DNA from 2 places in the Gracilibacillus sp. JCM 18966 genome. Region 1 is predicted to be linked to the other one. Evidence: a T-box and tRNA genes for the amino acid it is inferred to sense, from the RefSeq annotation. Region 1 holds a T-box; the other holds one or more tRNA genes.
What was found. The T-box of region 1 lies ahead of ileS (isoleucine--tRNA ligase). A T-box ahead of a tRNA ligase gene usually reads a tRNA of that ligase, here a tRNA-Ile.

Region 1 (4,339 bases):
TTAATGACAATGGCACCATTTACGGAGGACGAAGCACTTATTCGAAATACCTTTCGAGAGCTGAGACTTTTACGTGATAAGATCATGGCGAATAATTGGCAGCATGCCCCATGCTCCTTTTTGTCTATGGGGATGAGTAATGATTATATGATTGCAATTGAAGAAGGCGCTACCCATATTAGAATAGGCTCTGAATTAGTTGGACCATATGATAACTGAAACGAGGTGATGCACGGTGGGAATGAAGGGGAAATTCAAAAACTTATTTGGACTAGATGAAGAATATGAAATCATTGAAGAAGAAATGGAAGAATTAGATGAAGAACAAAAGGAAAGACGCTCCAAGAAAAATGTTGTTAGCTTAAAATCCGTTCAACCAAGCGCAAAAATGGTATTGTGTGAACCACGTTCGTACGATGAGGTTCAAGATATTGCGGAGCATGTTGTGAATAGACGTTCTGTTGTGATTAATTTACAGCGAGTTGATACAGGTCAGGCAAGACAGATAATCGATTTTATGAGTGGTGCTGTTTATGCCGTGTCAGGCCAAATAAAAAAATTAGGGTCACAGACCTTCCTTTGTACGCCTGAGAATATTGAAATAACTGGTAGTATCACGGAAATAATGGAAGATGTAGATCCAGAGCAAAGGTGGTAATTTAATGTTTTGGTTGTTTAGAACGATAGATATCGCCATGGAGATTTATACTTATGCGATTATTATTTATATCTTAATGTCTTGGTTCCCTGGGGCAAGAGATTCCTCCATCGGACAGGTATTAGCAAAAATTGTAGAGCCATACCTAGAGCCGTTTCGAAAAATTATTCCTCCGATTGGCGGAATGATTGATATTTCTCCAATTGTAGCACTTTTTGTACTTCACTTTGCGAGACAAGGATTGGCTTATTTATTTATGAGTATTTTATATTAGGTGATGGAGATGGATATTTATCAACATTTTAGACAGGAGGAAGCACCTTTCGTTGATCAGGTAATGTCTTGGAAAGATGAGATCAACAGAAGCTTCATTCCACGACTGACAGATTTTCTGCACCCACGAGAACAGTGGATATTTCAATCAATAATTGGCAATGATGATACACTTCAGCTGGCGTTTTTTGGTGCATGGGAGCACGCCGAAAGAAAACGAGCAATATTAGCCCCATACTATGAAGAGCTGGGAGAAGAATCATTTGAAACAGAATTACTTCGGGCAAGCTATCCAATTAAATTTGTGAAAATCGAGCACCCAGATGTTCTCGGTGCTTTTCTTTCTTCAGGCATTGAACGAAAAAAAATAGGAGACATTAAGATCCATCATGGTGAAATCCAAATACTTGTCTCCAAAGATATTTCGACATATCTTTTATCAAACATTACCTCGATAAAAAAAGCTAGTGTTCAATTTGAGCCGATTTCACTGTCAGACCGAATGGTTAATAGCGACAATTGGGTGGAAAAAACGACTACTTGTGCTTCTTTACGCCTAGACGTATTGATAAAGGAAATGTACCAAGTATCACGTCAACAAGCCCTTGACCTCATTAAAAAAGGATGGGTAAAGGTCAATTTTCAAAAAATCGAACAGCCATCCTATTTTTTAGAGGAGAGGGATATGGTATCGGTGCGCGGAAAAGGTAGAACGAGGCTAACAGAAATACAAGGAAAAACAAAAAAGGACAAATTAAGAATCACTTTCGAAAAATTATTATAAAAATGCAGGATTTTTTGTGTTTTTGTCAAATATGTATGGTACTATAGTTAAAAGTACTGACTTGAATGAAGGAGGTGGCCGGTGTGCCATTAACACCATTGGATATTCATAATAAAGAATTTACCAGAGGGTTCCGTGGGTACGATGAAGATGATGTCAATGAATTCTTAGACCAAATTATTAAGGATTATGAGGCAGTGATTAAAGAAAAGAAAGAGTATAAGGAGAAAGTTGAACAATCAGAAGAAAAACTAAAACATTTCTCTAATATCGAGACAACTTTAAATAAATCTATTCTAGTTGCCCAAGAAACTGCAGAAGAAGTGAAGGAAAATGCTAAAAAAGAATCAAAATTAATCATAAAAGAAGCAGAGAAAAATGCTGATAGAATTATTAATGAAGCTTTACATAAATCAAGAGCGATTGCACTTGAAGTAGAAGAATTAAAAAAACAAGCAAAGGTTTTCCGCACAAGGTTAAGAATGATGGTAGAAGCACAGCTTGATTTGATTGACAATGATGATTGGGATGGCTTATTTAAAGTTGAATTAGAGAATGAGGAATTAGAAAAGGCGGAAGAAGCCAATAATTAAGAAATCATACTTGACGTTTTATCTGAAATTCTCTATAATTTATGCATTAATATCCATTATAAATACAGCGATTGGGACAGTATATTGATAACAGGTTATTCATAGCGAGTTAGGGATGGTGGGAGCCTAATATAGCGTATCAATAGAAGATCACCCATGAGTTGCTATCCTGAAGTAATTGGATGTGTAGGGATAGTCGATTGATTCACGTTACGAATAGAAAGTGGATAATTTACTGGAAATTATCTATTAGGGTGGTACCGCGAGCTCCTCTCGTCCCTTTTGGGATGTGAGGAGCTTTTTTAATCTAATGAAGGATACGAATCGTTTAGGGATGACAGAAAAAGGAGGAAATATAGTGGAATATAAACAAACGTTAAATATGCCTAAAACAGATTTTCCGATGCGCGGAAATCTTCCAAACAAAGAGCCTAAAATGCAAGAGCAATGGGATGAAGGAAAGCTATATGAAAAAGTCCAAGCAAAAACAAAAGGTAATCCATTGTTTATTCTTCATGATGGACCGCCATATGCAAATGGCGATATCCATATGGGCCATGCTTTAAATAAAATCTTAAAGGACTTTATCGTCAAGTATAAGTCGATGGCTGGATACCATGCACCTTACGTACCCGGATGGGATACACATGGCCTGCCTATTGAGCAAGCATTAGCCAAAAAGAAAGTGAATCGAAAAAAGATGACCATTGCCGAATTTCGCCAAAAATGTGCGGAATATGCATTAAAACAGGTAGATAATCAACGGGTTCAATTTAAACAGCTAGGTGTAAGAGGGGATTGGGAGAATCCATATATTACACTGAATAAGTCCTATGAGGCTGCACAAATTAAAGTGTTTGGAGAAATGGCGAAAAAAGGCTATATCTATAAAGGACTAAAGCCAGTTTACTGGTCCCCATCTTCTGAATCTGCCCTTGCAGAAGCAGAGATCGAATACCAAGATAAACGTTCAGCATCTATTTACGTTGCCTTTGATGTAAAAGATGGCAAAGATTTATTAGATGGTGATGAGAAATTTATTATTTGGACAACAACACCATGGACTATTCCAGCAAACCTAGCTATTTCCCTACATCCAGATTTAGAGTATGCAGTAATAAAAACGGCAAACCAAAAATTTATTATTGCTCATGACATGCTAGGCCAAGTGAATGAAACCTTAGAATGGAAAGATGCTGAGGTTATCCAAACATTTAAAGGGACAGAAGCAGAAAACATTGTCGCCAAACACCCTATCTATGATAGAGATTCACTAATTATTCTTGGCGATCATGTTACAACCGAAAGCGGTACAGGACTTGTTCATACGGCACCTGGACACGGTGAGGATGACTTTATTGTCGGAAGAAGATATGGATTAGATGTTCTATGTCCAGTAGACGAAAAAGGTTATTTCACAGATGAAGCGCCTGGATTTGAAGGACTATTCTATGACCAAGCAAATAAAGTGGTAACAGAAAAATTAACAGAGACTGATGCCTTATTAAAAATGGAGTTTATTACACACTCCTATCCACATGATTGGCGCACAAAGAAACCAACGATTTTTCGTGCAACGAATCAATGGTTTGCATCAATTAAAGATTTTCGCGAAGATATCTTAACTGAAATTAATCGAATTAACTGGATACCTAATTGGGGAGAAACCCGTTTGTATAATATGGTTCGTGATCGAGAAGATTGGTGTATTTCAAGACAAAGGACTTGGGGCGTTCCTATTCCTGTATTCTATGGTGAGGATAAAACCCCGATTATCACTGATGAAACGATTGCTCATGTTGCTAATTTGTTTAGAGAACACGGATCCAACGTTTGGTTTGAATGGGAAGCAAAAGATCTGTTACCAGACGGATTTACTTCTGAACATAGTCCAAATGGTACTTTCACGAAGGAAACCGACATTATGGATGTTTGGTTTGATTCAGGCTCTTCCCATGAAGGTGTTCTTGAGGAAAGAGAGGCATTACAACGACCTGCGGATGTGTATTTAGAAGGTTCTGACCAATACCG
Region 2 (4,339 bases), 460 kb from region 1:
TCGCAAGCACTCTTCCAATATTAATGAACACCTCACGAATAATAATATATTCTACTCTCCAATTTCCAGCATTTTTAGATTTTCCGATTATATCGTACGTGAGAGAAACAAATGGGACATTAAATAATGGAAAACTGACCCCTATGATGACGCCATAGAGAAGAATGGTGACATAGCTGGTTGGGAACACAAAAAGTAACACGGCTAAATATAAAGCTAGACCACCATAGAAAATGGCTGCTTTTCTTTTTTTGCTGCTAACCATCTTTGAGACAAAGTAATAGCTAATAAAGGAACAAAGGGAGATCAAAAAATTGAAAAGACCAAGCGAAAGCTCACTATTTGTTTCAATATACACCCAAATTGTAATAATAAAAATAAACAATCCTTCTCTTGATCCCTGTGTAAGGTGGGCGAATAGCACACTACGCCAATTCGTATTATGCTTCCTTTCTTTGAAAACCTCACGGATAAAGAAACGACCTGTTGCTTTTCTTTTCTTTAGATAAAACGAACAAACAATCGCTAAAAAGAAAAGAAAAAAAGATAAAAAGAAAATCGTGCTATATCCTTTGAAATTATCCATCAGTGTGATGATATAGCCAGCAAGTAAGGGTCCGACCATTCCACCAAAGGATTGTAAGGATCCAAGTATCCCATTAAATAAGTCTCGTGTTTCTGGTTCTGTTACTTCGAAGGTTAACACATTGTAAGCTAACCAATAGAAGCCATAGCCAATCCCTAATATAGCGCCAAGCATATAAGTATAATTAACGGCTTTTTCTCCTAGAAGGAGTACCACCATGTAAAAAATGGACAAAAAGATTACACCTATTCGAATAATCAGTGTCCGATCTACATGCTTCACACACTTGCCAGCGACAAAAAAGGAGATTGGTTGTAGCAAATAAATAAAAAGGTTATAGGTGGCAATATCCATATAGTCTCCTGATTGCTTCCATAAGAACACATTGACAAATGTGTTGGAGATAAAAGTGGAAAGTGCGTATAAACCACCGATAATCAGTAATATCTTTAAATCTCTACTTACTGGTATGGAAGGTTTTTTACTTGGAAATAACTGCATTTTCTTACACCTCATTTAAAGCCTATAATCTATAGTCTTTTCCAGTTTAAATGAGATATACGAAAATAAAGTTAGAAACCGATCAAGGTGTGAAGAAGTAATTTTGCGCCTATTAGAAAAACTCGCATTCGAGCTATTTTCGTTAGCTTTTCTAATACTCTGAATTTCAAAATTTATGCTTCGTCGCTTTACTTCCTGTAAAAAATTTGCAAGCAAAAAAGAAGTGCTACGATGAGCACTTCCTTTCCTTTTTTTATTTTGCTTCATTATATAAGCTTGCAACTTTATCCCAATTTACTACATTCCAGAACGCTGCAATGTAATCAGGACGTTTATTTTGATATTTTAGGTAATAAGCATGTTCCCATACATCAAGACCTAGAATTGGTGTTTTCCCTTCAGAAATAGGAGTATCTTGATTTGGTGTACTTGTAATAGCTAAGTTACCATTGTCAACTACTAGCCAAGCCCAGCCTGAGCCGAATCGTCCAGCTGCAGCATTTGCAAATTCCTCTTTGAACTTGTCAAAGCTACCAAATGCTTCGTTAATTTTGTCAGCTAATTCTCCAGTTGGCTCACCACCACCATTTGCTGATAGCAATGTCCAGAATAAACTGTGGTTGGCATGTCCGCCACCATTATTACGAACTGCTGTACGAATATTTTCAGGTACTGCATCAAGATTTGCTAAAATGTCCTCGATTGATTTATTTGCTAAATCATCATGACCTTCTAGTGCAGCGTTTAATTTCGTAACATAAGTGTTGTGATGTTTAGTGTGATGAATGTTCATTGTTTCCTTATCAATATGTGGCTCGAGTGCATCATATGCATAAGGTAAATCTGGTAAAGTAAAATTTGCCATGTTTATTCCTCCTATTTTTTAGTTTGAAGGTTCCTAACCTCTCCAATTCAAATATTATCAAATAGTCAGAATAGATTGCAAATAATTAGCATTTATTCACTATAGTATGAAAGGTTTTCCATCAAGTGAAATTAATTTTATAATAAATAAAAAAACAAGCTTTAACGTTCGCTTGTTGAGAATGGTGGCTCGGGACGGAATCGAACCGCCGACACACGGATTTTCAGTCCGTTGCTCTACCGACTGAGCTACCGAGCCAATTTTTTTATTCTGTTTTTAGACACTGTCCTAGTTATGTATAAATGGCGGAGGAAGAGGGATTCGAACCCCCGCGGGCCGTGAAGCCCCTGTCGGTTTTCAAGACCGATCCCTTCAGCCGGACTTGGGTATTCCTCCGTGTAAAAATATGGTGGACCCTGCAGGATTCGAACCTGCGACCGATCGGTTATGAGCCGATAGCTCTAACCAACTGAGCTAAGGGTCCTTCTTCTCTAAATATATAATGATGGGGCGACCGGTGGGGATCGAACCCACGCATGTCGGAACCACAATCCGATGTGTTAACCACTTCACCACGACCGCCATCGTCTAAGAAATTGGTAGCGGCGGAGGGAATCGAACCCCCGACCTCACGGGTATGAACCGTACGCTCTAGCCAGCTGAGCTACACCGCCATGGCTCCACAGGTAGGATTCGAACCTACGACCGATCGGTTAACAGCCGATAGCTCTACCACTGAGCTACTGTGGATTAAAATTATGTATTTACTGAAGCGACATTTAATAATTTACCATATAAAAAATATAACGTCAATACTTTTTTTGAACTTTTTTATTTAAAGAAGAAGGATTTCGGGATAACAAGCATTTTTCTAAGCTTGTTACCCCGAAAAGATTAATTATGTTTGCCACCAAGCACTTCATCGGCAATGTTCACAGCATGGTCTCCTATTCGCTCTAAATTACTAATAATATCTGCAAATACAATTCCTGCTGCTCCTGTACAAACTCCCTCATTCAGACGAATAATATGCTTTTTACGGTATCTTCTTTCCATTTTATCAATTTCATTTTCTTTCTGTACAACGGATAAAGCAGCTTCCCTATCCATTTGCTCTAATGCTTTAATAGCTTCCTTTACCGTTATAATGGTTAGATCGAACATTTCATTTAAATCTATCATGCCTTGCTCTGTAATATCTACCTTATTCGACATTTTGTAATTAATCAACTCAATAATATTCTCATAATGATCACCTATGCGTTCAATATCCCGAACGGCATTAATTAATGCAGAGTGATCGGTCTTTTCTATGTCTGATAGGGTCGACCCCGACAATTGAACTAAATAGGCTGTGATTTCCCGGTCTAGATTATTTAACGCACCTTCCAATTGTTGCGCCATATCAGCATTTTTGCTATTTTTCGTATTTAAAAAGGAGCTTGTCTCTTCTAGTCCTCTTATTGCATATTCACCCATTCGAATGACTTCGAATTTAGCTTGGTCTAGTGCAACAGATGGCGATTGTTGAATAAAAATTGGATCTAAATGCTTTGCTTTATATTCGACTTCGGTATCTTTTCCTGGAATAATCTTTGTCACGATCAGAGCCAATAATCCGATAAATGGAAATTGAATAATAGTATTCAGCACATTAAAGATTCCATGTGCAAAAGCGATCGTCATGGCAGGATTCAGTTCTAATGCTGCCTGGATATGCTCCATCATAATCGTATAAAAATGAATAAATGTAATGACAATCGTTGCTCCAATTACATTAAAGATTACATGTGTTAATGCAGCACGTTTAGCCGCAATAGTTGCTCCAATCGATGCTAAAACTGCTGTAATCGTTGTCCCGATGTTATCACCAAATAGTACCGGTAAAGCAGCCTTTAATTGGATAGCATCCTCAAGCATCAAGCTTTGTAGTATTCCAATGGTTGCACTTGAGCTTTGAACAGCAATGGTAAACACAGTCCCAATGACAGCGCCAAGTATTGGATTATTAGACATACTTACGGTTAAATCGTGAAATGCTTGTAAATCTCGTAATGGTTTAAGTCCAGAGCTCATTAACTCTAAACCAAAAAACAAGGCACCAAATCCGAAAATGGTTAAACCAATATTGGTAATTCGTTTCTCTTTAAAGAAAAATAATAAAAATGCACCAATACCTAAAATCGGCAATGCATATGCGCCAATATCAAATCCTATAATAAATGCTGTAATCGTTGTCCCAATATTAGCACCCATAATTACACCAATGGATTGTCTTAATGTCATAAACCCTGCATTTACTAACCCAACCGTTAGGACGGTCGTTCCGGAGCTTGATTGAATCAACACAGTCACAATCATCCCGGCAAGTACACCCATAAACGGAT

Region 2: it has a tRNA-Ile gene. The T-box ahead of ileS (isoleucine--tRNA ligase) is inferred to sense a tRNA for this amino acid. The anticodon was not compared.

Annotation. Positions count from the first base shown of each region.
Region 1 is NZ_AP043883.1:3,522,940-3,527,278, reverse strand. Features, by position in the region: gene ACZ5N5_RS17150 (YggS family pyridoxal phosphate-dependent enzyme) at 1-219, shown strand, start outside; gene ACZ5N5_RS17145 (cell division protein SepF) at 236-658, shown strand; gene ACZ5N5_RS17140 (YggT family protein) at 663-932, shown strand; gene ACZ5N5_RS17135 (YlmH family RNA-binding protein) at 942-1,715, shown strand; gene ACZ5N5_RS17130 (DivIVA domain-containing protein) at 1,799-2,308, shown strand; T-box leader at 2,367-2,592, shown strand; gene ileS (isoleucine--tRNA ligase) at 2,667-4,339, shown strand, end outside.
Region 2 is NZ_AP043883.1:3,060,552-3,064,890, reverse strand. Features, by position in the region: gene ACZ5N5_RS14740 (MFS transporter) at 1-1,087, opposite strand, end outside; gene sodA (superoxide dismutase SodA) at 1,341-1,952, opposite strand; tRNA gene ACZ5N5_RS14730 (tRNA-Phe) at 2,135-2,210, opposite strand; tRNA gene ACZ5N5_RS14725 (tRNA-Ser) at 2,256-2,348, opposite strand; tRNA gene ACZ5N5_RS14720 (tRNA-Ile) at 2,360-2,436, opposite strand; tRNA gene ACZ5N5_RS14715 (tRNA-His) at 2,459-2,534, opposite strand; tRNA gene ACZ5N5_RS14710 (tRNA-Met) at 2,550-2,626, opposite strand; tRNA gene ACZ5N5_RS14705 (tRNA-Asn) at 2,628-2,702, opposite strand; gene ACZ5N5_RS14700 (Na/Pi cotransporter family protein) at 2,847-4,339, opposite strand, start outside.